Regions from separate parts of the Pseudoalteromonas sp. AS71 genome, predicted to be linked through region 1. Evidence: predicted binding sites of a transcription regulator. Region 1 holds the regulator's gene; the other holds the start of a gene.
The links. The regulator ArgR, encoded in region 1, controls arginine synthesis, uptake and breakdown. The targets are predictions, from matches to a motif close to ANTGAATANNTATTCANT.
Positions count from the first base shown of each region.

Region 2: the regulator ArgR is predicted to act here: its motif matches at 6,480-6,497, upstream of WNY98_RS12205 (aspartate aminotransferase family protein).

Region 1 covers NZ_JBBMQZ010000007.1:37,088-52,618, reverse strand. The annotation lists gene WNY98_RS06975 (NAD(P)/FAD-dependent oxidoreductase) at 1-646, opposite strand, end outside; gene WNY98_RS06970 (S8 family peptidase) at 976-3,102, shown strand; gene WNY98_RS06965 (peroxiredoxin) at 3,207-3,680, opposite strand; gene galU (UTP--glucose-1-phosphate uridylyltransferase GalU) at 3,869-4,753, opposite strand; gene WNY98_RS06955 (DUF3718 domain-containing protein) at 5,048-5,425, opposite strand; gene folA (type 3 dihydrofolate reductase) at 5,504-5,995, opposite strand; gene cgtA (Obg family GTPase CgtA) at 6,069-7,226, opposite strand; gene rpmA (50S ribosomal protein L27) at 7,367-7,624, opposite strand; gene rplU (50S ribosomal protein L21) at 7,641-7,952, opposite strand; gene ispB (octaprenyl diphosphate synthase) at 8,375-9,346, shown strand; gene mdh (malate dehydrogenase) at 9,432-10,364, opposite strand; gene argR (transcriptional regulator ArgR) at 10,590-11,057, shown strand; gene WNY98_RS06915 (Dyp-type peroxidase) at 11,065-11,964, opposite strand; gene WNY98_RS06910 (ABC transporter ATP-binding protein) at 12,013-13,062, opposite strand; gene WNY98_RS06905 (iron ABC transporter permease) at 13,063-14,694, opposite strand; gene WNY98_RS06900 (Fe(3+) ABC transporter substrate-binding protein) at 14,694-15,531, opposite strand, start outside.
Region 2 covers NZ_JBBMQZ010000014.1:118,640-134,170, forward strand. The annotation lists gene WNY98_RS12170 (Gfo/Idh/MocA family oxidoreductase) at 1-93, opposite strand, end outside; gene galK (galactokinase) at 113-1,261, opposite strand; gene WNY98_RS12180 (UDP-glucose--hexose-1-phosphate uridylyltransferase) at 1,251-2,315, opposite strand; gene galE (UDP-glucose 4-epimerase GalE) at 2,317-3,330, opposite strand; gene WNY98_RS12190 (YdcH family protein) at 3,774-4,016, opposite strand; gene WNY98_RS12195 (aminodeoxychorismate/anthranilate synthase component II) at 4,568-5,149, shown strand; gene WNY98_RS12200 (HDOD domain-containing protein) at 5,193-6,353, shown strand; gene WNY98_RS12205 (aspartate aminotransferase family protein) at 6,733-7,938, shown strand; gene astA (arginine N-succinyltransferase) at 8,024-9,040, shown strand; gene astD (succinylglutamate-semialdehyde dehydrogenase) at 9,056-10,525, shown strand; gene WNY98_RS12220 (DUF3802 family protein) at 10,658-11,005, shown strand; gene WNY98_RS12225 (OsmC family protein) at 11,091-11,504, shown strand; gene speD (adenosylmethionine decarboxylase) at 11,593-12,405, shown strand; partial or broken gene WNY98_RS12235 (M24 family metallopeptidase) at 12,459-13,803, opposite strand; gene WNY98_RS12240 (aromatic amino acid transport family protein) at 13,934-15,217, opposite strand.

The DNA of each region.
Region 1 (15,531 bases):
CTTCACAAGGAATACTAATTCCCGAGAGCCCTTCAAAACGCTCTTTATCGTGCTGATGCAAAGTAAACGGTACAAGTGCAGCCATAGTTGGTAATACACTTAATCCAAACTGCTCTGCAATTTTATAACCTATTGGTGTTGCACCTAGTTTTGGCATGGTTAAGCCACCTGATGCAATGACTAACGACTCACAGCTTAATGTTTCTTGCTCTGTGGTAACGCTATAGCCGATTTCGGTTTTTGATACGCTGATCACTTCGTTGCGTAGCTTTATATTTACCCCGGCCCACTCACATTCGGTCAGTAAAATATCAACAATGTCTTGTGCATTGTTATCGCAAAAAAGCTGACCTAGTGTTTTATGGTGATACGCCAAGCCATGCCTGTCCACCAGCTCAATAAAGTCATGCTGTGTATAACGACTTAAGCATGATTTAACAAAATGAGAGTTTGTGCATAAGTAGTTATCCGGGGTTGCATTTTCATTTGTAAAATTACAACGCCCACCACCACTTATTAAAATTTTACGACCTGGTTTTTTTCCCATATCAAGTACTGTAACGCTTCGGCCACGGTATCCAGCTTGCGCTGCACACATTAATCCTGCTGCTCCCGCACCTATTACAATTACATCTACTTGGGTCATTTATTTATCTCATTAAAAAATTTGCTCGATTATAGCAAAATTTAATAGCTAACAGCGCAGCATTTCAATTATTAGTAATAACACAACAAAAACGCATCAGTAATAAGAGAGGAATAATTACCCGCACAAAAAAAACAACCCTTTATACTTATTTTCAATTTATATGACAAATACTAAACAACGAGTAAACCGCTAAAAACCTGAGTTATAACTAAATGAAAGAGGTACATACTAAATTGATATTTTAACCAAATTAACAGATCGTTTACTTTTGTTCCCGCATCGTGATCTTAAATCACGAAATAATAAATAAAAATCTAGGGATAATTATGACAACAAGTAAAACTTTTAAAAGATGCGCAATTGCAATTACAGTTAGTACGCTTTTTGCAGCAACATCTGGCATGGCTCAATCGGTTTCAAGTTCAATGGCTGAAACATCAGCTAAGCTACAAAGCCAAGGCGGCTTTGAAACTCAGTTTATTATTAAATATAAAAATAATAACGAAATGGCGAGCCTCTCAACTGCTGACGCAAGCCCATCTAGCATGAAAAAGCGCGCACAGAGCTTTGTTAAAAACTTCGCTTCTAAAAAAGGCAAAGTAAAAGCAAAATATATTCGTGCAATGGCACTTAATAACCACCACGTAATGCGTGCTGATAAAAAATTAAGTACAGCAGAAGCGCAAGAGTTTATGCAAGAAATGGTTGATTCTGGCAATGTTGAATACATTGAAGTGGATCAAATGTTAAAGCCGTTTTCAACTCCTAACGACCCTCGCTTTGATGACCAATGGCATTACTACGAGCAAGCCGGTGGTTTAAATTTACCGACCGCTTGGGATACCGCAACGGGTAGCGGTGTAGTTGTAGCTGTACTAGATACGGGTTACCGCCCACATGCCGATTTAAATGCTAACATTTTACCGGGTTACGATATGATCTCTAACCTATCGGTAGCAAACGATGGCGGTGGTCGCGATAGCGATGCACGTGATCCGGGTGATGCTGTTGCAGCAAACGAGTGTGGTACTAACGGTGCACAAAATTCTAGCTGGCATGGTACACATGTAGCCGGCACTGTTGCTGCGGTAACCAATAACGGCGAAGGCGTGGCAGGCGTAGCTTATAATGCAAAAGTAGTGCCTGTTCGTGTGCTTGGTAAGTGTGGTGGTTTAACCTCTGATATTGCAGACGGTATTATTTGGGCATCTGGTGGGAGTGTTTCAGGCATTCCGGCAAACTCAAACCCTGCAGATGTAATTAATATGAGTTTAGGTGGCAGCGGTTCATGTAGCTCTACAACTCAAAATGCAATTAATACCGCGCGTAGTAACGGCACTGTGGTAGTTATTGCTGCAGGTAACGATAACGATAACTCGGCAAACTACAACCCAGGTAACTGTAATGGTGTAGTAAACGTAGCATCAGTAGGCCGTAATGGCGGCCGAGCTTATTACTCAAACTACGGTAGCAATATTGATGTTGCAGCACCGGGCGGCGCGCAAAGCTTTGCAAACGACTCAGAAGGTGTTTTATCAACTTACAATTCAGGTTCGTCTACACCTTCAAGCGACAGTTACGGTTATTCGCAAGGTACATCAATGGCTGCGCCTCACGTAGCAGGTGTTGCGGCACTTATTAAGCAAGCAAAACCAGATGCAACGCCTGATGAAATAGAAAGTATTTTAAAGTCGACAACCCGTTCGTTCCCTGCGACATGTACTAGCTGTGGTACGGGTATTGTTGATGCAGCCGCAGCTGTTGCAGCAGCAAGTGGCGGCACTACCCCGCCTACAGGTGGCGATAGCGAGCTTATTAATGGTGAAGCTAAAACAGGTTTAAGTGGGGCTGCGAACGTACAAGCATTTTACACGATGACAGTGCCAAGCGGTGCTACTAACGTAACATTCACTATGAGTGGTGGTACTGGTGATGCTGATTTATACGTACGTGCGGGCAGCAAACCTACAACAACTACCTATGACTGTCGCCCTTATAAAGGCGGTAATAGCGAAGAGTGTTCTATTGATAACCCTACAGCAGGAACTTACCACGTAATGCTTAACGGCTACTCTGCGTATTCAGCTGTGAGCTTAGTGGGTAATATTACTGGTGGTTCATCATCTGGTGGCGGTTCAGGTACTCCACAAGCTGGCGGCGGCACTATAAGCGATGTGACAGCCAATACTGGTCAGTGGAAACATTACACGTTAGATGTACCTGCAGGAATGAGTACGTTTACAGTAACAACGTCAGGTGGAAGTGGCGATGCAGACTTATTTGTAAAATATGGCAGCCAACCAACAACCACTACGTACGATTGTCGCCCTTATAAAAATGGCAACGCAGAAACATGTACATTTACCAATCCACAAGCAGGTACTTGGCACTTAAGCGTGAACGCTTATAGCACTTTCTCTGGTTTAACACTTAGCGGGCAGTACCAACCGTAATTTAAAGTTTAAACCGTAAATAAAAAACCGATGTTGTTTCCAACATCGGTTTTTAAATAGTAAGTAGCTGATTAATTAAAGCTAAAACCTACACTTTATTACTGTTATAACTTCTCTAGTACTGATTCTGCACGGCTTACAACAAACTCTTTGTCTTGCTCTACAAATAAACCAGTTACGACTGCATTTTCAATAATCATAGCGTAACGCGTTGAGCGTACACCACCAAAACTAGCGGTATCCTTATCAAGCCCTAACGATTTAGTGAAACTACCATCGCCATCAGCAAGCATTGCTATTTCTTGCGCGTTTTGCGAGTCGCCCCATGCTTTCATAACAAATGCATCATTAACAGATACACAGTAAATAGCATCAACACCTTTTGCTTTAATTTTATCAGCAAGAGTAATAAACTCAGGCAAATGGGCATTTGAACACGTTGGTGTAAATGCACCTGGTACTGCAAATAACACGACTTTTTTGCCTTCAAATAACTCTTTATTTGTAAGAGATTGCATACCGTCGTCAGTTAATTGCGTTAACGTAACCGATGGTAATTCTTGGCCTTGCTCAATCATGGTGGTTCCTTTAAAAGATCAATACAGAATAAGTAACAATCATACTACGTAACCTATTACAGTGTAGGTAAAGTGTAACTAACTTAGTAACTCAAGGTAGTCTAGCAAGGGTTTATAGACTGAGTTCACTACATTTTATGAAAACTATTTTAGCTTCTATAGTTTTCATAAAATTTATTGCTCTGTAGTTAAGGTAAATTCAAATCGTTTATAAAGCGAGAAAAGTCATTACCTAACTTTTTATCCCGCATGCTGTACTCTACAATTGCTTTTAAATAACCCAACTTATCTCCGCAATCGTGAGAGCGACCACTCATATGAAATGCTTCAACGGTTTCTTGCGCCATTAATGCGTCAATAGAGTCTGTAAGTTGTATTTCACCGCCAGCACCTACAGTCGTTTTTGCGAGTAGAGGCCAAATATTCTTACTCAGTACATATCGCCCTACAACAGCAAGGTTTGAAGGTGCTAAGTCTGCATCAGGTTTCTCAACCATCGCTTTAATTGCAGCACTTTTACCTGGCATTAACTCAACACCGTTTATATCAGCAATACCATATTTACTAACGTCTTCTTTAGCTACTGGCTCAAGCATTATTTGACTTGCTTGAGTTTCTTTAAAGCGTTTAATCATGGCCGCTAAGTTTTCAGTTTCTTGATCGGCAGTATAAGCATCAAGTATCACATCTGGCAGGAGCACTACAAAGTTGTCGTCACCTACTATTGGCTTAGCACACAAAATAGCATGCCCTAGCCCTTTAGCTTCACCTTGGCGAACACTCATAATAGTTACATCAGGCGGACAAATAGAGCGAATCTCATCTAATAAAGCACGTTTAACACGCTTTTCAAGAGTAGCTTCTAGCTCGTAACTTGTATCAAAATGGTTTTCGATTGCATTTTTAGAGCTGTGTGTAACTAATACAATATCTTTAATACCAGCAGACACACATTCGCTGACAATATATTGGATAAGTGGTTTATCGACTATAGGGAGCATTTCTTTTGGAATAGCTTTTGTCATAGGGAGCATTCTTGTCCCTAAGCCAGCCACTGGAATTACAGCTTTCATATCTATCCTTAGTGATTAAGTTTGTAAATAAACTAGCAGATACAAAATAGATACCAGCTGAATAAAGTTACCTCTTTTGAAGAAGTAAATTTGAAGCTGCTTTTAAAGTGAAGACTCTACACTTTGGGAATATAAAATAGATAGGTAAATAGTGAACTTATTAATAATTTTGTTAGGAAGTGAGATTAGATTAGCTAAGAGAAATAAGTCTAGGTTTGTTATTAATAACAAACCTAGACCAATCAATTTTTCAACAATACTTATTCGAAGTAGAGCTGTAAAATCTATTTATGATTAAAGACCAGCGCGATCTTTAATTACTGCAATAAGTGGTGAGCTGGCAAAGTTGCCTTCAGCCCAAGCAATGTCGGCACCATCTGTTAAAGCACTTTTTGATAAGTTTTTAACTATATACTCACCTGTATCTACTGCATTACTCGCAACGGCATGACGTAGTAAGTTATTACCATTACATTGTACTGCATCGTAGATATTACGAATTTTTACGCGAGAGCTTTTAAGCTTACTACGTAATCGGTTTTTATCATCAGCAGCAATGTACTCACAAATAGATACCGCTAATTGATCTTCAGCATTTGCTGGTGCTGTATACGACAACGAACTTACAGCGACAACAGCAGTAAGTGCAACTAGCTTTGGTAATTTAAACATGACAAACCCTTTATAATACTTTATTCTTACATAGACTATCGAATATTATATCAATCTATCAAAAATTACGCAATAATGTTAATGTTCTTTATATAAAGTTACGAATTTATAACTAGATTTGTTCTTATCATCTGGAAGGTTTTCTTGCTCTTCTTTTATATTCCAATTTGCGATTTTGTTGTAATCAGGAAACTGCGTATCGCCATTAACATCTAAATTAATAAAAGTTAAATACAAGCGATCTGCTTTCGGTAAAAATTGCTCATAAATATTGCCACCACCAATAATCATCACTTCTTCTACATCACAAACTAGATTTAATGCATCCTCTGGGGTGGTTACAGTTTCAATACCCTCTGCAGAATATTCGCTGTTTCGAGTAATAATAATATTACGACGCCCAGGTAAAGGACGGCCTATTGACTCAAAAGTTTTACGACCCATGATCACAGGTTTACCCGTAGTTACTTTTTTAAAATGCTGAAGATCCGCTGGTAAATGCCATGGCATTTTATTATCTAGGCCAATTACACGGTTATTTGCCATTGCTGCAATCATTGAAATTATCATAATAAACACCTAGTACTTTATTCTTAAACAAAGAAAAAGGAGCATAAGCTCCTTTTTAATAAATTCTATTTAATTAACGCTCGTAGACTACTTCTACGTCGTAATCATCTTCATCCCAGTCGTCCCAATCATCATCATTGCCCTTACCTTTAGTGGCTTTTTCATGATAGGTATCCCACTTGAATTCAACTTCTTCATCTTCAACTTGTACAAACTTCTCTTTAGGCATGCTATCGAGAAGCGTCATTATGTTGTGGATTAAAGGTTGAGTATTAAGTTTATTAATTGCTGAGATGTGATAAATATTTTCACTTTCGCCCAGTTCTTCTGCAATCGCTTCGCATAGCGCTTTTGCTTCGTCTTCTGGTAATAAATCTATTTTATTAAACACTAACCAGCGTGGCTTTTCAGCTAATTTAGGGCTGTATTGGTGTAGCTCGTTAATAATCGAGAATGCATTATCAACAGGGTTTGAACCATCTACCGGCATTACATCAATAATGTGTAATAACACACGACAACGCTCTAAATGCTTCAAGAAGCGAATACCAAGGCCTGCACCATCAGATGCACCTTCAATTAGACCTGGAATATCGGCTATAACAAACGATTTATTTGCTTCAGGACGTACCACACCTAAATTAGGAATAAGCGTCGTGAATGGGTAATCAGCTACTTTTGGTCTCGCTGCAGATACACTGCGGATAAACGTAGATTTACCTGCATTTGGTAATCCGAGTAAGCCTACATCAGCTAATAATAGTAACTCTAATTTTAAGTTACGTACTTCACCAGGTGTGCCCAATGTTTTTTGACGAGGTGCACGGTTAGTACTTGATTTAAAACGTGCATTCCCCAAGCCGTGGAAACCACCTTTTGCAACCAAAATTCGTTGACCATGTTGAGTTAAGTCGCCAAGTCCCTCTTGGGTATCAACATCCATGATGCGTGTGCCTACAGGCACCATAACAAATAAGTCGTCGGCTTTTCGGCCTGTACAGTTACGGCTACGACCGTTAGTCCCACGTTCAGCCCTATGGAAACGCTCAAACTGATAATCAATTAGGGTATTTAAGTTTTCATCAGCTTGTAGATAAACACTACCACCGTCTCCACCGTCACCGCCGTCTGGTCCACCATCTGGAACATATTTTTCACGACGGAAAGACACGATGCCGCTGCCACCGTCTCCAGCTTCTGCGCGAATTTCTACTTCATCTACAAACTTCATGATTACTCACTTTAGGGATTGGCTTGTTTAATAACTCTATTATATACCCAAGCCAACACAAATGCAGGCTTGGGTATATATTTTGACTGACTACAAAACAAAAAACCCCGCAAAGGCGGGGTTTTTAACTACCTTACTGATTACTCAGTTACGATAGTTACGTATTTACGGTTTAAAGGACCTTTTTGTTCAAACTGAACTTTACCATCTGCTTTTGCGAAGATAGTGTGATCTTTACCGATACCTACGTTAGTACCAGGGTGGAAACGAGTTCCACGCTGACGAACAATGATGCTACCCGCTAGAACTGATTCGCCACCAAAACGCTTAACACCTAGGCGTTTGCTTTCTGAATCGCGACCGTTACGAGTACTACCAGCTGCTTTTTTATGTGCCATTTCTAAGTACCTCTAATTAAGCGCTAATGCTAGTGATTTTAACTTCAGTGAACCATTGACGATGGCCCATTTGCTTACGAGAATGCTTACGGCGTCTAAATTTAACAACCTTAATCTTCTCACCGCGACCATGTGAAACAACCTCAGCTGTTATCTTGCCACCGTTTACGAACGGTACACCGATCTCGATTTTCTCACCATCAGCAACTAAAAGTACTGAATCAAATTCTACTGCCGCACCAGTTTCAACGTCTAATTTTTCAAGACGAATCGTTTGACCTTCAGTCACACGATGCTGTTTACCACCACTTTGGAAAACCGCGTACATAATTAACTCCGTCTGTGCACCCTCAAATCGGCGCAACTAAAATATTCTTCGATAGGGCGCGAAGTTTACGCTAACGCGAAATAACTAGCAAGCCTATTTTGTAATTAAAATGAATAAAAAGTAGCTGCTTTGAGAGCAATTCAATATTTACCCCATTTTATATTAATTAGCCCTTTTGCCAAGCGCTTTTTAACTCTTAGTCGAAATAAATTAATGTACTCAAATATGACCCTCACAGCTTAATATCTAAGCACACCACAAACTGTATATTGATTATCAATTAATCAGTTATCTTGGCCAATTCAGTCTAAATTAAGTACTTTAATAGTGTTTTTTCAATCAATCGTCACAAAATATCGAGCTAGTGCATTTTTTGTTGTACAATCTGCGCCGTTCACACATAAAAATTGGCTCGGAGATCAATGGATATAAAAGCTATCCAGGCGTTAATCGAAAGCGATATGAATGACGTCAATCAACTTATACATGCGCAAATGCGCTCAGATGTGGCGTTAGTTAATCAGCTTGGTTTATATATAGTTAGCAGTGGCGGCAAACGCGTTCGTCCAATGCTGGCGATTTTAGCAGCCAAGGCGCTCGGTTATCAGGGTAAAGATCACATAACACTTGCAACAATTGTTGAGTTTATTCATACAGCAACGCTATTGCATGATGATGTTGTAGATGAATCAAACTTACGACGTGGCACGCCTACAGCAAATGCTGAATTTGGTAATGCTGCTAGCGTATTGGTTGGTGACTTTATTTACACTCGTTCATTTCAGCTTATGGTTGGCCTTGGCAAAATGCAGGTTATGCAAGTACTTGCCGATGCAACAAACATTATTGCTGAAGGTGAAGTATTGCAGTTAATGAACTGCAACGACCCAGATACGACCGAAGCCAGTTATATGCAGGTTATTTACTCTAAAACAGCTAAGTTGTTTGAAGCAGCGACAGGGCTTGCTGCCATTATTACTGAGCAAGACCAAAGTACTCTCGATGCACTAAACCTGTACGGTATGCATTTAGGTACTGCATTTCAGCTAGTAGATGATGTACTTGATTACAATGCAGATGCTGAGCAGTTGGGTAAAAACATTGGTGATGATTTAGCTGAAGGCAAACCAACCCTTCCGCTTATTTATGCCATGCAACATGGTAGCGAGCAGCAAACACAGCTTATTCGTGATGCAATAGAGCACAGTAATGGTATGGAGTATTTAGAAGAAATTTTATCGGCACTAAAGCAAACTAATGCGCTTGAATTTACAATGCAAAAAGCTGAGCTTGAAGCTGACAAAGCTATTGCGTGTTTAGACTTTTTAGCTGAGTCTGACTATAAGCAAGCACTTATAAGCCTTGCACGTATTGCGGTTGACCGCGACCACTAGTTTTAACTAGTTACACAGTGTGAAATTAATTCTGAGCAATAAAAAAGCCTGCAAATGCAGGCTTTTTTGTTGCTTAAATTGGCTATTACGCCATGAAATCAACACCTTCTTTGATGTCTTTTTTCAGTGTTTCAAGCATGTCATTTTTTGCTTTTGTTTCAAATGCGCTTAGTTCGCCGTAAGAAAGAATTTCTTCTACGCCGTTTTTACCTAAACGTACTGGATGAGCAAAGTACTCTGCATCGCCATTTTCAATAGCAACATAAGCGTAATCTACCACTTCTTCACCCTGTAGGCCTTTAACTAAAGACATACAAAAACGAGCAGCAGCTGCGCCCATTGATAATGTAGCTGAACCGCCACCGGCTTTAGCATTTACAACTTCAGTACCCGCATTTTGGATACGTGGAGTAAGTGCAGCAACTTCTTCATCAGTGAAAGAAACACCTTCAACTTGAGAAAGTAGAGGAAGAATAGTTGTGCCTGAGTGACCGCCAATTACTGGTACTTTAACAGTTGCTACGTCTACGCCTTTAAGTTCAGCAACAAATGCTTCTGAACGAATAACGTCAAGCGTAGTAATACCGAATACGCGTTTAGCGTCGTAAGTACCTGCTTTTTTGAATACTTCAGCAACAATTGGAACTGTGCCATTTACTGGGTTAGTAATAATACCTACTAACGCTTTAGGACAGCTAGCAACAATGCCTTCTGCTAAAGTTTTGATGATGCCAGCATTTACATTAAATAAATCAGCACGATCCATACCTGGTTTACGTGGCATACCCGCTGGGATAAGAACGATATCAGAGCCTTCAAGCGCTTTGTTTAATTCGTCTGCGCCAAAGCCTGCTACTTTAACATCTGTTGGGATGTGAGAAAGGTCAACCGCAACACCTGGTACTACTGGTGCAACATCATAAAGTGATAATTCAGAGCCAGCTGGTAAGCCTGTTTTTAATAATAAAGATAACGCTTGGCCGATACCGCCTGCAGCACCTAATACAGCAACTTTCATTGGAATTCTCCGTAATTTGAGGTAGGAAACATTTGTGGCTCTTAAGATAATGAAATTAGCGACTAAAAACAAATTTATCCTGTCTATTTCAAGTATATTTTCGACCATAGTCGTAAACTTTTGTGATTTAACGCATCAAACTGGCAAGTTAACTAAACAACTGCTGCATAATTATTCATTTTTGTGTAGAATTTGCAGCATAAATAACAAAAACGAATAAAGACTATGCAACCACAAGATAAACAAGAAGCACTGGTAAAAGCATTTAAATCACTATTAAAAGAAGAAAATTTTGGATCTCAAGGCGAAATAGTTGATGCGTTAAAAGATCAAGGCTTTGACAATATAAGCCAAAGTAAAGTATCACGCATGTTAAGTAAATTTGGCGCTGTACGCACACGTAATGCCAAGCAAGAAATGGTTTACTGCTTACCTGCTGAAATGGGTGTACCTACGGCTAAAAGCCCATTACGCCAATTAGTAATCGACATTATGCACAACGAAATGATGATCATCATTCGTACCAGTCCAGGTGCTGCTCAGCTTATTGCGCGTTTATTAGATTCATTAGGTAAAGCAGATGGCGTACTAGGAACAATTGCAGGCGACGATACTATTTTTATCGCTCCTGCTAAAATATCTGAAATAGATGTAACACTTGAACGTGTTCGCATTTTATTTGATACGGTTTAATAGCAAACTAAATTTGTTTTAAAAACCCGACTGAAGGCGCAAAGAAAGCAGAACCCATATCGGCTTGAGTAAAATCAAGCCAGTGGTCGTAACAATCCCCTTCCCCTAAACGACTATTAAGTACTTTTTCAAATGCGGTACCCGTACAAGCGCATGTAATTGATAACATTCCCTGCTCATACACATCGCCATAAGGCATGCTCTGATTTAATAGTAGCGATTGTCCGTCTTCGTCTTTTAGCTCACTTCGCGAAGCATGGCTGGTTTCAATTGCGGGGGTAATTAGTGTGTTATCAAGGCGCGTACGCCCCATTATTTGTTCTTGCTCGCTCAATGATAAGTGCTGCCACATAGTTAAGTCATGCTTATAACGCTGTACATGAATATAACTTCCCTGATCTTCAAAATTACCAGGGTTACTAATTAAAGCCGTAGCGCGCTTTTTTCTTCCATGAGCTGTATCGCCACCATAAATAAAACCATTAAAATCACGACCATCTAAAAAGCGAAAATTACGAATTTGCTCCACCAGCTCAACATCGGGGGCAAATAATTTTAAAACTTGCAGCGCAAATAAATGGTTAACGTCTTCACGGTCAGAGCGAATTTGTACAAATAAATCGCACGGTTGTACGCTCATTTGATGATCGCTATGGTTTATATTAGGAAAGCTCTGTAATTCGCTTGGGATGTATTCAGGGAGGATATGCGGCCAATATTGCGCACCGATAGCAACCATACAAGAGAGCATTGATTCTGAAAATTGATCGCTAAACTCTTCTTCAATGGCGCTTACTTGTTTTAACTTTGCGCGAAGTGATTCATCTTGACCATCAAACACATTAAAAAATAAGTGCAAACCGTGTAAGTTTGCTTCAGCACAAATCCCTGATTGCGCTTGCGCCATTGTTATTCCTTAGTTTTACAGATAAAAACACAGCGAATAACAAATTAATTACGATTCGAAAAAATTCACCGTGTGAGGTTTTATTTTTATTATAACCTGCTCATTATTTTCAAATGACTGGCCATATTGTGCAGCAACTTCAATTTCTTGTTCATCAATAACAACCGAATAAACATACGCCGAACCAATAAAGCGACGACTTATGATTGTAGCTCGCTTGCTGAATTTGTCACTTTGGTTATCTGCCACTAATTCTATTTGATGGGGGCGTACATATATAAGCCCGACGCTTACGTTATGTTTACTCTCAACATAAGATTCGACTAAACCAAATGGTGTTTTATATTCAGTTGCTGTTAATGCTTCTGCACTCAAGTATATGCCTTGACCCAGAAACTCTGCAACCTCCTTTGAACATGGAGCTGCAAAAAGCTGCTCAGGCGTGCCTTGTTGCTCAATTTTACCGCGATGCATAATGGCAAGTGTATCTGAAAAGGCAAATGCCTCTTCTTTTGAATGTGTAACAAATACAGCAGATACTCGAGTTGCCTTAATAATTCGACGTATATCAGCAATTAATTCAAAGCGTACTTGTGTGTCGATATTTGAAAAGGGCTCATCAAGTAGCAATAAACTAGGCTTATAAGCTAATGCACGAGCAATAGCTACACGCTGCTGTTGACCACCCGATAACTGGTGTGGAAACCTGTCAGCACAGCCAATTAAATGTACAAGCTTAAGCATTTCATCAACGCGTTGCTGCTTTTGAGCTTTACTCATTTTACTAAGCCCAAATGCGATATTATTTGCCACCGTTAAATGCGGAAACAGCGCATAATCTTGAAACATCATGCCGATGTTACGGTGCTCAGGCGAGACAAACGATTGCTCATCACTCACTAATTTACCGTCTATAAAAATAGACCCTTGCTTAGCTTCAATTAAACCTGCAATCGCTTTTAACGTGGTCGTTTTGCCACACCCACTCGCTCCAAGTAGACAAACAATTTCATCTTTACCCACCGTTAAATCTAAATCGTGGATAACCTTTGTGCCGTTATAGTGATAGCTCACGCCTTGTAAAATTAAACTACTCATTTAACTACGCTGCTCCATAGAACGATTAATAAAATACAAAGGAATAAACCCAACAATAACAATAAATAAAGCCGATATTGAAGCAAGCTCTAATTGCTCGTCACTCACATACTGAAATACATGAGTAGCTAAGCTTTCAAAATTAAACGGTCTGAGCAATAGCGCAGCCGGCAACTCTTTCATACACTCAATAAATACCAATAACGCAGCAGTAAGCAATCCTCTTCGCAGTAAAGGTAAGTGCACTAAACGCAGCGTTTGCCCTTGGCTTTTACCCATTGATTGGCTTGCCATATCAAGTGATGGGCTAATACGTAAAAAACTCGACTCAATTGCTCCGTGTGCAATGGCGTAAAACCTAACAATGTAAGCAATAATAATAGTAAGAATGCTACCTGTAAGCAGTAAGCCAATATCTAAATTATACGGCTCGAGCGCTGTGTTAATGGTGTTCTCTAATAATGTAAGGGGTAACAAAACCGCAATAGCGAGTACCGTGCCAGGCAACGCATAGCCTGTGCTTGCTAAACGCCCAGGAACAAGCGGATACGTTTGCTTTGCCACACGCTGATAAAAAACAACAAAAATACTCAACGTAATCGTTATTAGGCTCACAACCCCTGCCACTTTTAAACTTTGCCAAGCGTAACTAAAAAACTCTACATTCCATGCTTTATCAAAGTAGGTAATGGCGTAATTTATAAGTACTGCAATAGGAATTACAAACGCGATAAGTAAAATAAAGCTGCAAAAGGCCGTTGATAGCCAAGCTGACTTTCCTTTTAATACATAGAGAGATTCACTATTTACGCTTGATTGGCGCTCAAATACCGCTTGATTACGACGACTAAAGCGCTCTGCCATTAATGCTAAAAATAACAGTAATAACATCACACCCGATATTTTAGCGGCCGCTGTAAGTGAGTAATAACCAAACCACGTATCGTATACGGCGGTTGTTAATGTACTCACGGCAAAATAACTCACTGTTGCAAAGTCAGCCATGGTTTCCATGCTAATAAGCGCAAGAGCCGCCACAATAGCCCCACGAGAGAGCACTAAGCTTACTTTAAAAAAGCTTTGCCAAGGAGATAACCCCATTAACTGGCTAGCTTGCACTAATTTGAATGACTGCTCGCGAAGGGCCGTTTTAAAAATTAAAAATAAATACGGGTAAAGAACCAAGGCAAGCATAACGATGGCACCGGGCAGTGTACGTATATCAAAAAACCAATAGTCATTAGGCGATTGCCAGCCAAACCATTCTCTCAGTGCTATTTGCACCGGGCCCGCATAATCTAATAAATCAGTGTATACATAGGCAATAATATAGGTGGGCATAGCAAGGGGCAGCATAAGAGCCCATTCAAACTGTTTTTTACCCGGGAAACTACAGTAAGCCGTTAGCCACCCAAGTGGCAAAGCTATGGCGCAGCTAAGGACGCAAACACCTAAAACAAGCAATACGGTATTAGTTATGTAATCCCAAAGCACGGTATCCCACAGGTGAGAAAACACCTCAGAGCTACCTTGTAGAGATTCAAAAAGAAGAAAAAACAACGGGGCCGATAGAATTAAGCCTGTCGACCACGCAAAGAGCTGCCATTTAGACAGCTTAAATTTATTAGTCATTAAAGATCGAACTTCACCTCATCAATTAGCTTAAGTGCTAACGGACGATACTTACTAATCTCATCAAGTGGCAAGCTGTCTTCTTTAAAGCTACCCCAAGAGGCAACCAAACTTGATAGTTCAACACCCGACTTAACTGGATACTCCATATTTAACGAGGCATACATGTTTTGTGCTTTGCTATCGGTCATATACTCGATGAGCTTTAATGCATTTTCAGGGTTTTTAGCATATTTGGTAATAACCGCACCCGAAACATTTATGTGTGAGCCACGATTAGTTTGATTCGGAAAGTTAATATTTACGGCCTCAGCCCAACCTTTTTGCTCTTTATCTTCTAGCATTTTGCCAAGATAGTAACTATTGCCTAATGCTAAGTTACATAAACCTTCTTTAACGGCTTTAACTTGAGCACGATCGTTACCTTGAGGTTTGCGTGCTAAATTAGCCTTAACACCTTCAAGCCACTCTTTGGTTTGCGCTTCACCGTGGTGTGCAATCATAGAAGCCACTAAACCTAAGTTATATGGATGTTTGCCAGATCGCGTACAAATTTGTCCTTTGTATTTAGGATCTGCTAAATCTTCATAAGTGAGTTCAGGTAACGCACCAACTCGCTCTTTTGATGAATAGACATTACGCACTCGCTTAGTAAGCGCGACCCATTGGCCATCACCGTCACGAAAAGCTGCAGGCACGTTACTATTTACACCGTCACTTTTTATAGTTTGTGTTAATTTTAAATCTTCTAATTGAATAAGCGCACTAAAATTAGAGGTTAATACTAAATCGGCTTTACTGTGTTTACCTTCACGTTTAACACGCTCAATTAACCCT
Region 2 (15,531 bases), on a different contig from region 1:
AATAAGCTGTGCATCACTACAATGCGCAATGCTTTTAGCAAAGGTGTGAGCTATATTGCCACACCCAATAATTCCCCAATTAACCTTTGCCATGCTTATTCCTTAGTTTTATTTAAAAAGACGTAATTTGTAATCCTGAGCCCGCTGAACATACATAAATATCAGCATTTAAGTTAAAGCGTTCAAAGTAGTGCTGCTCAACCGCTGCTTTAATTAGTGGTACTTCAGCATCACGACACAAACATACAATTGCGCCACCAAAGCCGCCACCCGTCATACGTACTGCACCGCGATCGCCCATGGCTTCTTTACAAATCTCTACTAGACCATCGGTTGCAGGTACGGTTACTTCAAAATCGTGTTTAAGTGATTGATGCGATGCTGCCATTAGCGTGCGAAGTGCATCCATATCGTTATTTTGTAGTGCAGTTGTTGCTGCAATTACACGGTCGTTTTCGCTAATTACGTGGTGTGCACGTTTATATTCGTTTTCGCTTAATGTCGCTTTTACTGCTTGCAGGGCAGTCATGGTTGCTTGGCGAAGTGTTTCTACACCCATTTTTACAGCAGCTTGTTCGCAGTCAATACGGCGCTGGTTGTATTCGCTATCAACTAATTTACGCGGGTAGTTTGAATTAACAATAACGATATTTAAATCATCAGGAACTTTAACTGATTTAGTTGCTAGGTTTTCACAATCAATTAATAGCGCATGACCGTTTTCGCCTTTGGCTGAAATAAGCTGATCCATAATGCCGCATTGGCAATGCATAAAGTCGTTTTCGGCTTCTTGGCCAAATAGCGCAATTTGCTCTGGCGGTAAACCAAGCTGTGCAATATGGTTAAACATACCGCCTACAGCAACTTCTAGTGCGGCCGATGACGACAAGCCACTACCTTGCGGTAAGTTACTGTCAATTAGTAGGTCGGCACCACGCAGAGTGTAACCCGCTCTTTTAAGAACGTAAGTAACAGCACGAATGTAGTTACCCCATTGCGATTGGCCTTCAGTGATTTCTTCATCAACACTAAAGCTGTCTTTTTCGCCTGGGTAATTTAAAGAATGCACAGTGATAATATTGTCGTCGCGCTCTTTAAACATTACTTGGGTACGAAACTCTAACGAACACGGTAAAACAAAACCGTCGTTGTAGTCGGTAAATTCGCCAATGAGGTTTACACGGCCCGGTGCTGCTGCAATACCTTGAGCAGGCGCGCCATACAGTGACAAAAATTGTTGTTGGAATTCGTTAAGCTTCATCTGTGTGTCCTGCTGTATTTTTATAGTGTGTTGTACTGGCTGCTTTTAAAATAGAAGCAGCAGTTTCTGCGCTTAAATCGCGTTGGCTTTCGCCTAGCATTTCGTAGCCTACCATGTGTTTTTTAACAGTAGCAGAGCGAAGTAGCGGCGGATAAAAATGGGCATGCAAACGCCAATGTTGCTCATCAGAGCCTCTATTAGCCGGTGCATTGTGCCAACCCATTGAGTAGGGAAAGCTGCAATTAAATACGTTGTCGTACTTAGTGGTTAATACTTTAAGTGCCTGAGCCAAAGAGTCGGTTTGCGCATCGTTTAGCTGGCTAAAGTTTTGAATGTTATCTTTAGTTACTAGCATTGTTTCAAACGGCCACGCTGCCCAAAATGGCACAACAACAAGCCAATGTTCGTTTTCAAATACAACACGTGTTTGATCTGCTTGCTCTTTTTGCGCGTAATCGGCAAGCATGGCTGTGCCATGCTTTTTATAATAGTTAAGCTGCTGGTTATCTTCGGCTTCTATTTCGGTTGATAAATGCGAATGTGCCCATACTTGGCCGTGAGGATGAGGTTGCGAACAACCCATGATCTCGCCTTTATTTTCAAAAACTTGTACGCATTCGTACTGCTGTGCAAGCTCTGTGTAATTTTGTTTCCAGGTTTTTACTACTTCGTGCAATGCGTTTTGGCTAAGCTCTGGTAGTGTTTTATTATGCTCTGGCGAAAAACAAATTACGCGGCATTCGCCACTGGCTTCGTCGGCAATAAATAAATCGCTGTCTGATTCTAAGCTTTGTAATTGCTCGCTGGCATTAGGTGTGAGTGCACCAAAGTCATTTCTAAATACGTGTGTGTATTTATAATCAGGGTTACTGTCGCCATTTGCACGGGTATTACTTGGGCAAAGTGGGCAGTTTTCATCGTGTTTTGGTAATACGTTTTCGTTAACGGCTTCTGTTGCGCCTAACCATGGACGGTTATTACGATGTGGTGACACTAATACCCAACGACCCGTTAGCGGATTTTTACGTCTGTGAGTACTTTCTAATAAAGCCATATTAACTCTCCAACCCACTTGGGTAATTAGTTTGCCAGCGCCATGTGTCGTTTGTCATGTCGCTAAGTGTTAGTTCTGCGTACCAGTTAAGTGTGTTTTGCGCTTTTGTAGCATCGGCGTAGTTACAGGCAATATCACCTGCTCGGCGCGGTGCAATCTTATACGGAATATCTTTATTGGCTGATACGCTAAATGCGTTGATCATATCAAGCACAGAATAACCTTGCCCTGTGCCTAAGTTGTAAGCATGAAAGGCGGTATCTGTTTTATGCTGCATAAATGCCGCAACATGACCTTTAGCTAAATCTAAAACATGAATATAGTCGCGCACGCCTGTGCCATCTTCGGTGTCGTAGTCGTCACCAAAAATATTAACCACGTCACGTTTACCTACTGCAGTTTGGGCAATAAATGGCATTAAGTTATTAGGAATACCATTAGGACTTTCACCTAATAAACCACTTGGGTGTGCACCTACTGGGTTAAAGTAACGAAGCGCAATACCCATAAATTGACTGTTGGCATTACATACGTCTTGCATGGCTTGTTCAACCATGACTTTAGTCCAACCATAAGGGTTCGTTGCGCGTATAGGATGCTTTTCGTCAATAGGGAGGTAGTCTGGCTCGCCATATACTGTAGCCGATGAGCTAAATATAATATGGTTAACGCCTTCATCTTGCATGTTTTGTAGCATGCTTAATGTGCCCGACACGTTATTTTGATAATAACGCAGCGGTTGCTCGGTAGATTCGCCAACGGCTTTTAAAGCTGCAAAGTGAAAGACAGCTTCGGCTTTAGTGTGTTTTAGAGCGAGCTTAAACTGTTGCTCGTCTTGTATGTCGCCCAAAATAAACTCAAACCGAGTACCTGTAATCTTTTCGAGTTGGTCAAGTACCCGCGCACTTGCATTAGACAAGTTATCATAAATAACAGGTGTAATACCTGCTTCATGCAATGCAATACATGTGTGGCTACCTATGTAACCCATGCCGCCAGTAACTAAAACTTTCATGTTATTTCTCGAAAAGTGTATTTATATGATAAATACTACTATTAAGGTGGTTTAAAAACAATAGTTATGATTGCTGAGTAATTCAAATAAAAGCATAAAAAATATTCAGCTTAAACACTCATCTTCCTCTTAAAGGAATGCTTTTATATTAACTAACATAGGCTTAGCTTTATCAATTGATTAGATAAACTGATTCGATTATTGACCTAATTTCAGCGGTAGGGGGGCTGCTAATATAGCGAGAACAAAGTTAGGATAAAGCAACATAAATAAATCAGTTTTACTTACCGGTGTTACCGATAGCACTTGCTAGAAACGCAAAGATGTTATTAACCCAAGTACTATATTTATGAAATCTGTGGGTGGCTTTGTAAAGTTTTAGAAAAAATCCTTATGGTTGATCTAAAGAGCTCACTTGTCAGTGAGCTCTTTTTTTAGCTGCATTACTGCTCTTGCTGCAAGCGCTCGTATAGCCAATCTTTTAATTCTGTACGTTCATGTTTTAGCTGATGCATTTGCTCATCGCTTATGGGCGCATCTTTGAGCTCTAACACTCTAATTTCTTTATCTAGCTTGTCGTACTTATCTGCTTTTTTTGCAAATTCAGTATCGCTTTCATTTAACTCGGCAATTGTCCTTAAGTACTCTGGAAAGTCATTAGTTAATGAGTGGTCTTCGCCTAACATATTCGCTCCTTAATAGGATATAAATGAGCTCACAAGTAAGTGAGTTGTATGAGTGAATTACTGCCTTTCATATAATACACTGGGGCTTATATAGATATAATTCAACCATTGAGCCGCTAATTTGATGCAGCACAAACAATCTGTTTATTTTGCTCAGTTAGGCATTTCACTAAAGTGTTTAATAGAGCGATCAATAAACGCACGTACTTTAGGGGTCAATAATTTATTGTTGGGGTATACAGCCTAAAAGGTGTGTTAACTACTCGCGAAAAGCTTAAAGCTCGATATTATTGCTCAAGGTGCAAGGAATCTCTGACTTGAGAGAATAAGTTTAAATATCACCATGATTTAATACGTTAATAAATCTCTTAACCAGAGTTCGGGTTAAGTGAACCAGTACCCACTAAAGACTTTAAAGAACTTTTAGCAAAAACAGTTAATTTTTAACGCTTTTTGCTAATTTATGTTGGCTAGTTAATAGTGGTAGAATGCAGCGCTTAGTACCATTTGTGTGAAGTAAGTGGTCAATAATTTATAAGGTTTGTTGTGTAATGCTGTTAATGATCGATAACTACGATTCGTTTACTTACAACTTAGTGCAATATTTTCAGCGTTTAGATCAAGACGTTTTAGTAAAACGTAATGACGAGCTAAGCATTGCACAAATAAAACAGTTAAACCCGCAGCACATCGTGTTATCGCCGGGACCATGCACGCCTAACGAAGCGGGTATTTCATTAAATGTTGTTGAGCAACTAAAAGGACAATACCCTATTCTAGGGATTTGCTTGGGGCATCAAACTATCGCGCAAGCTTTAGGGGGAGATGTAATTCGTGCTAAAAAGGTTATGCACGGTAAAACATCACCCATAGTTCACACTAATAAAGGTGTGTTTAAAGGTTTAGCCAATCCGTTAACGGTATGTCGTTATCATTCTTTAGTGGTTAAAGCACAAACTCTACCTAAAGAGCTTGAAGTAACAGCATGGACTCAGACTGAGCAAGGCGAGTTTGACGAAATTATGGGATTGCTTCATAAAGAATTAGCAATCGAAGGTGTGCAGTTTCACCCCGAAGCTATTCTAACTGATCAAGGCTTAGAACTGCTTGATAACTTTTTAACTCGCTTCTAATGTTATAATACACAGAGCATTTAATACTTTATTAATGGATGTCATGACTGAACTTGAAGCGCAACAGCGTACTGCCAAAATATTAAGCCAACGGGCTCATGACTTATTGCTTGGGCACAGCTTTGCGCATCAGCAAATTGGTTTCATTCATACATTAGATATAGATTACGGCGAACCGATGAAGCAACGTACTTTGCTTCAGGTTGAAGTGGCCGCACAGAATAAACGCCAGCAAAGCAGTACTGCACATCATAAGTATCGCGCTCAAGCGAGTGAGCAACTACACAAAACAATTGAAACAGCTATATATAAGCAGCTCGAAGATATAGATGGCGTGATTCATAGCACCATAGGCATTGAAGATGGCATTGCCAATATACTCGATATATTAGCTGTAAAGTCGGCATCGGTAGGGCGTTTAGAGCCATTGGTTAATGATTTAAGCTGGTTGGGTAGGGAGTTAGTAACGCTCGTTAATTTACCTTACTATCGTAATCAACGTAGTAAAAACACGTCTGTAAAAGTAGATAAGCCATCGCTCGCCCTTCGTTATATTGGCCTTGATAACTTACAGCTCGTTATTCCTACATTTGCTGCCCGTCATTGGATGCCACATAGCACCGAGCCATTTTCATTATTAAAACGCCGGCTACGCGACAGCGCGATGGCAAACGCGATTGCAGCGCAAAAAATTGCACAAATTAATAATGTGAATGACGTCCATGCATTTACCCTTGGAATGCTTTTAGATGTAGGACGAATTGCATTGGTGCGTTTGTACTTAAAAACGTTTGAGAAAGTATGGCAACGTAAAGTGCAGTTAGCCCGAAATGAAAACCAAAAAGATTTACACACCGCATTATTAGAGCTACAGCCCGACCCGCTCTTTTTAACCACTCTACTTAGCAATAAGTCGATAGAAGTAAGCGCCAAAGTAATAGACAAAATGGCTTTTAAATATTTACTGTTTAAAGGTGTAATGCAGCAGCTAGTAAATGGGGTAGATAAGGGCGATACATTACTGCCGTTAACACAAGTAATGCTAAAGGCACGTTGCTACTCTCAATACCTTAATTTAAAAGAGCATCAACTTATTGAACCTGACGAAACTCTAAGCTGGTTTTCGTACTTTAAGTTCACTAAAACGGAACTAAAAACCCTCCAATCGAGTAATTTTACCAATTTAGCTATTCAAATTGACTAAAAATCTGAATTTTTTGTTAATTCTTTTGCGACTAACCATTCATTCTCACTCTATTGTTATATTGCATATTTGCCGATTAAAGCGTCCGCGCCTCGGTGCTCATGCGGTTAGTTGCCTAAAAATAAGCATAAATAGTTATGCAAATAGTTATTCACTATCTATGAAATAATATCTTTAGCCCTTTATTTTCAAGGGATACATGAAAGTTTTTAACGAGACAGATATAAGTAATTCTGAAATAATGTGCGTCTGAAAATTGAACCACAAAGCAATTTTGCGCAATTATCAGGTTACTGATCTTGCCTATAAAGTTGGTTACAAATATTAACCAAACACCTATTTTGATGTTTTGTGTTGCTCACAATTAAGAGGAAATAAAATGACAGTCAATCGCGAATTATTTGATCACGTAATGGTTCCTAACTACGCACCTTCAAGCGTAATTCCTGTTCGAGGCGAAGGTTCTCGCGTATGGGATCAAGAAGGTCGAGAGTTTATCGACTTTGCTGGTGGTATTGCAGTTAACTGTCTTGGCCATTGCCACCCTGCATTAGTAGGCGCATTAAAAGAGCAAGGCGAAAAAATCTGGCATCTATCAAATGTAATGACCAATGAGCCGGCACTTCGCCTAGCTAAAAAAATGGTTGATGCGACATTTGCTGAAAAAGTTTACTTTGCCAACTCTGGCGCAGAAGCAAACGAAGCAGCGCTTAAATTAGCGCGTCGTTTTGCACTTGATAAGTTTGGCGCAGAAAAATCACAAATCATCGCGTTCAACAAAGGTTTCCACGGTCGTACATTCTTTACCGTAACCGTTGGCGGCCAAGCTGCCTATTCAGATGGTTTTGGTCCTAAGCCTGGCGACATTGTACATTGTGATTACAACGACCTAGCTGCTTTTGAAGCGCTTATTAGCGACAAAACATGTGCCGTAATGATGGAACCTCTACAAGGTGAAGGCGGTATTGTTTCGCCGACTGACGAGTTTGCTCAAGGCGTTCGCGATTTATGTACTAAACATAACGCACTGCTTATTTTTGATGAAGTTCAAACAGGTGTTGGCCGTACTGGCGATTTATACGCATACCAAGGCTTAAACATAGTACCTGATATTTTAACTTCAGCTAAAGCACTTGGCGGCGGTTTCCCTATTGGCGCTATGATCACAACAACTGAAATTGCACAGCATCTTAAAGTAGGTACTCATGGTTCTACTTATGGCGGCAACCCGCTTGCGTGTGCTGTTGCAGAAGCTGCATTTGATACAGTAAATACCCCAGAAGTACTTGCTGGCGTAAAAGCTAAAGCAGCATTATTTAATGAACTACTTACTGCGGTTAACGAAAAATACAACGTATTTAGCGAAATCCGTGGCCAAGGTTTATTAATTGGTGCAGTAGTGAACGAGCAATATAAAGGTCGTGCAAAAGAGTTTTTAGTGGCAGGGACTGAGCAAGGCCTTATGTCATTAGTTGCTGGTGCAGACGTAATACGTTTCACTCCATCTTTAGTAATTCCTGAAGCGGACATTCGCGAAGGTATGGCACGCTTTGAAAAAGCAGTAGCAAGCGTAGTAAACGCATAAGCGACTTAAGCCAACCAATTAAGGGCAAGCACTGCTTGCCCTGCAATTCCTATTTACCGTTATTTATAAGGGAGCAAGCGGACTCATGATGATCCTTCGCCCAATCCAGCAAAATGATTATTCAGCATTACTGAAAATTGCCCACGAATCAGGGCATGGTTTTACGTCTTTGCCATTAAACGAAGAACTATTGCAAAAAAAGATCGACCATTCAGTAAGCTCTTTTGCTAAACAAACGTCACAACCTGGTGACGAAGGCTACCTGTTTGTTCTTGAAGATAGCGAAACCGGTGAAGTTGTAGGAACGTCTGCAATTGAAGCGGCAGTAGGGCTTGATGATGCATTTTATCATTATCACTTAAGTAAAGTGATTCACTCTTCGCGCACATTAGATGTATACAAAGCGGTTGATATTCTAACGCTATGTAACGACTACACAGGGGCTACAGAGCTTTGCACATTGTTTTTAAAAGATGGTTATCGTAAAAATTGTAACGGTAAACTACTTTCCAAAGCGCGCTTTATGTTTATAAAGCAGCATCAAGAGCGTTTTGCACAAACAGTGATTGCAGAAATGCGCGGTGTGTCTGACGAAAACGGCAGTAGCCCTTTTTGGCAGTGGCTAGAAGAGCATTTTTTCTCAATGGATTTTCCAACAGCCGATTACCTAACAGGTATTGGCCAAAAGGTTTTCATTGCTGAACTAATGCCTAAATATCCAATTTACGTAAATTTGCTAAGTAAAGATGCGCAAGCTGTAATAGGTAAGGTACACGACAATACACGCCCAGCAATTGAATTATTAAAAAGCGAAGGCTTTACGTTTAATGGCTACGTAGATATTTTTGACGCGGGCCCAACTGTTGAAGCCAAAGTAGATAACATTGCGACTATTCGTAATGCGCATAACTTTAAAGTTGAAATAGGCCAAATGACTGGCGACACCATGGTGTTACTAGCTAACGAAAAGCTTAATGACTTTAGAGCGACTGTTGCGCCAATGTCGTTTGACGATCGAGCTAAAAGCCTTATTTTATCGCAAGAAATAGCAGATGCACTGCATTTGCAAGCTGGCGATATTGTTAGCGCAACCCCAGTTTAATTTAGGAGAAAGTATATGACTCATCCTGCACAATTTATAAATGGTCAATGGTCTCAAGGCCAAGGCACAGAATTTAATTCAGTAAACCCTGCAAATAACGACGTTATTTGGCAGGCTTCATCGGCAACTGCGGCGCAAGTAGACACCGCAGTAAATGCAGCGCGCGAAGCGTTTTATGCATGGGCTGATAAAAGCTTTACTGAGCGTTTAGAAATAATTAAAGCATTCGCAGCGCAATTAAAAGAAAACAGCGAAGAGCTCGCTATTACTATCGCACAAGAAACAGGTAAGCCACTGTGGGAAACTCGCACAGAAGCGGGTGCTATGGTTGGTAAAATTGCCATTTCTGAAAAAGCATTTTTAGAGCGCACTGGCGACGTAGAAAACGCAATGCCACTTGGCCGTGCGATGATTCGCCATAAGCCACATGGTGTTGTAGCTGTATTTGGTCCGTATAACTTTCCGGGTCACTTACCTAATGGGCATATTGTTCCAGCGCTTTTAGCGGGTAACACAGTTGTGTTTAAACCGTCTGAACTGACTCCTAAAGTTGCTGAGCTTACGCTTAAGCTGTGGGAAAAAGCAGGTTTACCAGCAGGTGTAATTAACCTTGTACAGGGTGAAGTAGAAACGGGTAAAGCCCTTGCTGCTCACAAAGGTATTGATGGCTTGTTCTTTACGGGTTCTTCGCGCACTGGTCATATTTTACATGAACAGTTTGCGGGTCAACCGGGTAAAATTTTAGCGTTAGAAATGGGTGGCAACAACCCACTTATTATTACCGACGTTGAAGACACTAAAGCCGTTGTACACGATATTATTCAATCAGCGTTTATCTCAAGTGGCCAGCGTTGTACGTGTGCACGTAAACTATTTTTACCAACTGGTAGCAAAGGCGATGTGATACTGGAGCGTTTAATCACAGCAACTAAAGCGATTAAAGTAGGTAACTATGACGATGCAGACCAGCCATTTATGGGTTCTATGATCTCATCAGCTGCAGCAGCAGGCATGGTTAAAGCGCAAAACGAGCTTGTTGAGCTTGGCGCTCAAGTATTAGTAGAACTTGAGCACACAGCCAATACCGGCTTTGTAACACCAGGTATTATTGAGTGTACAAATATTAGTGACTTCCCAGATGAAGAGCATTTTGGACCACTTTTAAAAGTATTCCGCTTTGACGACTTTGACCAAGCCATTGATAAAGCAAACGATACAACCTTTGGTTTATCGGCTGGTTTATTAAGTGATAGTGCAGCAGATTACGACCACTTCTTACGTCGTATTCGTGCAGGTATTGTTAACTGGAATCGCCCAATTACTGGCGCATCTAGCGCAGCACCGTTTGGTGGTATTGGTGCATCGGGCAACCACAGAGCAAGCGCGTATTATGCAGCTGATTACTGTGCATACCCAGTTGCTTCGGTAGAGCTTGAAAAAGTAGCGATGCCAGCAACACTTAGCCCAGGCTTAAAAATAGATTAAGTAGTAATACTACTTAATTATTATAAAAGCAGCTCCGGCTGCTTTTTTTGTATTGCTAACGCGCAAAGCTAGCAATCAACAGCGCTTTCTGCTTAAATCAAAAATAATTAATTATACAAAGGTGGTACAAAAATGGTTTTAGATAGGCAAGGGTACGATGATTTGATCATGTATCTAACTCAAAATTTAGCATTGTTTGAGAAGCCAGGCGAAATAAAACCAGGTGCCCCAACAGTAATGGAATTAATCGAAGACGTTATTGCACAAAATGTGATGCTTATTTGCGAGCAGCACACAAACCTCAACACAGAGCAGCGTAGTCAAATTGTACGTGAAGTTGATGGCATAGTTTACGATTTAGAAGAAGTCCTCAGCAGCATCACCTCACAGCCTGTCACGGTTGAACAGCATGCCTTTATAGACGAATTTGCAGGTTTAGTAAAAAACCTCTTTGATAGTGCTTTAACGCAACAATCTTAGTCATTTTATAGCCCTGCGTTGCATTTTCATTTGCAACTACGGCTAACTTGCTTACAATCAAGAAAATATTTTTTGAGATATAACAATGCAAGCAAATGTAAAATGGGTTGAAGGCGATACGTTTATTGGTCGTTCTAATTCTAACCACAATGTTGTGTTTGATGGCGGCAGCGATAGTGCAGCACCAAGCCCAATGGAAATGGTTTTAATGTCAGTTGGCTGTTGTTCATCAGTTGATGTGGTTAGTATTTTAAAAAAAGCCAAACAAGATTTTTCAGATGTACAAGTACAACTAAGTGCAGAGCGCGCCGAAACAGCCCCTCGCGTGTTTACCAAAATCAACTTACACTTTGTTGTTAAAGGCAATAATGTGTCTGAAAAGCACCTTGCACGCGCCGTTTCACTCTCTGCTGAAAAGTATTGCTCGGTTGCATTAATGCTTGATAAAACAGTAGAAATTACGCATAGCCACGAAGTTGTGCAAGAACAAGCAAAATAACGCTTTTTCCTCGAGGAAAATTCGTATAAAATCCGCGAACTTTTCATTCTGCAGGTGCAGAACCCACTAATTTATAGGTTGGTTTATTATGAACAAACCCTTCGATAAACTTAAACTTCATGGTTTTAACAATTTAACCAAAAGTTTAAGCTTTAGTATTTATGATATTTGTTACGCAAAGACCGAGCAACAACGTAAAGAATATATTGAATATATCGATGAGCAGTACAGTGCAGATAGACTAACCGACATTTTAGGTGAAGTTGTTGATATTATTGGTGCTAACATTTTAAATGTAGCGCGCCAAGATTATGAACCGCAAGGCGCAAGTGTAACTATCTTGGTTTCAGAAGAACCAGTAGAAGAGCAGCAAAATTACGATGCTGACGAAGCACCAGGCCCATTACCTGATTCAGTTGTTGCGCACCTAGATAAAAGCCACATTTGTGTACACACATACCCAGAAGCTCACCCTGATGATGGTATTTGTACATTCCGTGCTGATATTGAAGTGTCTACTTGTGGCATTATTTCGCCACTTAAAGCGTTAAACTTCTTAATTCATAGCCTTGAATCAGACGTAGTAACAATTGACTACCGCGTTCGTGGTTTTACCCGCGACATAAACGGTGTTAAGCACTACATTGATCACGCTATTAGCTCGATTCAAAACTTCATGACAGAAGATACAAAAGAAGCGTACCAAATGATGGACGTGAACGTGTATCAAGAAAACCTGTTCCATACCAAAATGATGTTAAAAGAAACCGATCTAAACACGTATTTATTCGGCCTTTCTACGGCAGATTTATCTGAGGGCGAAGAAGACGAAATTCGCTCAAAGCTGACCCGTGAAATGCAAGAAATATTCTATGGCCGTAACCTGCCAGATACAGAATAATAGCAACGAATTAAATTAAAAATGGCGCTCAATGAGCGCCATTTTTTTATGCTTTATTTTACAAGCAATAGCTGTGTTTGTCGGCCATTTAAATACCAGACACCGCTTTTTATCAAAAATAGCATCTTCCTCTAGCATTATTCTTATTTCTTTATTCCACTGTTTTATAAACACAGCATTGTTAAGCTCAATTGAGTAAGCTGTATTTAAATGTAGCGGATAGTCACCATCTCCCGGTACACCTTGCTGAGAATCCCACATACCTAATGTAGTGCCAGCAGCGTGGCCATGATAGCCAAGAGGATGAGTATAAATAGTGGGTTTTAATCCCTGATCAATAGCGGCTTTTCGTGCTGCAGCTAACACCTCATTACCGGTTTTACCTACCGCAAATTGATTGGTAAATATGTCTTGTAGTTTATTACCGCTTTTTAGTGCTTCAACTAAGTAACTAGGCGCACTCGTTTCGTTTTCTTTGAGCACATACGCATGCTGCTGCGTGTCGGTATTTAAGCGTAAATAAGTAATCCCAAAATCTACATGAAGCAAGTCACCGGCTTGTATAACGTTATCATCGTAGCCATTGGTAAAGCTTTCTTCATGATCGAACGACTTCGCATCGGCGCGCTGAATAGCAATACTTGGATGAAACCATGTTTGTAGTTTTAGCTCTTTTACGCGCTCTCTAAACCACCATACCAAGTCATCGCTAGTTGTTTGACCAACCGTAATTGTTTTACCCGAAAACCCCTCTGCAATAATGTGATGGGCAATAGCCACAATATGCTTATACATTTTAACTTCTTCAGGAATGCGTTGCTCTAACCACGCAACAGCAAGCGGCTCTGCAGAAATTATTTTATTGTGATAAGCGGCGGGCAAGTTAGCCATTAAGGTTTTGTAATCGCCTAGCACAAGGCCATCGGCATGTGCCCAGTCGGTAGAAGTATTAAGCGCAATGTTGCGAGGTTTGTATTGCTCAATAAGTGTATTGAGTGCTTCCCACTGGCTTGGTTGCGTTTGTTTATCCCACCCTTTCTTAAATACGTTACCTATTTTATAAGGCGCAATAGCGTAAGCATCAACTCCACCTTGTTTATTAAGTGCAAATAGCAAAATAGTGGTGCGTCTGGCTGAAAGCCATGTTGCAGGCAGCATTGTTTTTAATATTGGATCTTCGTTATATTCTCGACTTATAAGTAGCCACATATCAGTGTTGTGCTGCTTCATTAACGAGGGCATTAAGGTATTAACTCTAAGCTCAGTTATTTTATCTATAAACGCAGCGCGCTCTTTCATCGATAAAATAGCGGGAGCGTCATCGGCTTTAACAAAGAGGCTTAAAACAAGCGTAGTTAGCAAGCTTACGTAAAGTAGGAGTTGTTTAGTAAAGTGCATAATTGTTTTATTTTTAGGCTAGTTAATTTATAACATGCCTGAAGAGCGACTATAAAAAAACAATTTGAGATAAACCGCACACAAAAAAGCCCAGCTAAAAAGTAGCCGGGCTCTTGTATAAACAGTTTTATTACTTAAGCATACTGTATAAAAGTGCAAATACAGCAAGCGAGCCAATCGCTAATATAAATAGCGTGCTAAAGCGATTTCGGTATTTATGAAGTGCAGGTACTTTATAAACTGCAATCATTGGCATAATAAATAAAATCATCGCAATGATAGGGCCCGATAACTGATCCATCATGTCTAAAATACTTGGGTTTTTAACAGCACAAAACCAAATAGCTAAAAACATGATTAACACACCAATTTTATCGGTAACGCCAGCGCTTAAGCTTGTTTGCTTAGTTACTAAACCTGTAAAGCTTTCGCGTGCACCTAAGAAGTGCCCCAAAAACGACGATGTAATAGCAATAAAGGCAACAAGTGGCCCAAGTGTGGCAATAAACGAGTTATCAGTAATATTGGCAAGGTAGGATAAAACCGATACGTTAGCCGCTTTAGCCGCTGCCATTTGCTCGCCTGTAAGCGACAGCACGCAAGAGAATACAAATAACAGTACAAAGGTAATAAGTAGCAAGCTAGTGCGCTTTAAAATCGCCTCAGACTTGTGTGTAGCTTGTTTGCCGTAATGACCGCGTTGCACATTCACAAAGCTTGAGATAGCCGCTGCGTGGCTAAACGAAAACACAATAATAGGAATCGATAACCACAACGTTTTACCAAAGCTGCCTATTTCAGGCACAGTCATATCTGGCATCTGCCAGCTTGGGATTAAATAAAGTGATAAAAAGAACAATATACCCACAAGCGGATACACTAAAATAGCAAAGGCACGCAGCATTAAGCGCTCGCCGCCCATCATTAAGCTAATCATACCTGCAACTAATACGCCCGAAAGTAGCACGCGAGATGGTGATTCCATCCCCATTTGATTAACCATAAAACTATCAACAGTATTGGTTAAACCCACACCGTAAATAAGCAAAATTGGGAATATAGATAAAAAGTACAATAAGGAAATTAACCGGCCCGCAGTCACACCAAAGTGCTCTTCAACTACATCGGTAAAGTCGGCATCTTTATTTTTTGATGAAAGTACAAAACGCGCTAATCCACGGTGCGCAAAAAAGGTCATTGGGAACGCTAAGCACGCCATAATAATTAATGGCCAAAAACCGCCAATCCCAATGTTAATAGGCAAAAATAAAATACCCGCACCAACGGCGGTACCAAATAAACTTAATGTCCACTGCGTATCGTGCAGGTTCCATTTAGTTTTTGAGTCTGAACTTGTGCTTGTGTGTGTGTTTGGCGATGCATTTGAAAGTGTTGCATCTTGAGATGTTGTCATGTGTGTGTGCTCATCCATTATTTAAATAATAACTGCGCCGAAGGGTATAGTTTTTAGCTTAAAATTTCATGTTTTGAGGGGGCTTGCAGGCTAATTAATTAGGCTCAATTGCAGGGTAAGTGTCATGAATACTAAACAGCGGTGTAAAAGTGAGCAAAAGCCTTAAATGACAACACCACATTATAATTTTAGAGTAGGTTGGTTAGAGCGCAGCGAAACCCAACACGCTATAGCGACACGCGAGCAGCAAAGCCAAGATAGGCGGTTTTCATAACGTAAAAACAGGGGAAGGTCATTTTTATTGGTTTTCATTT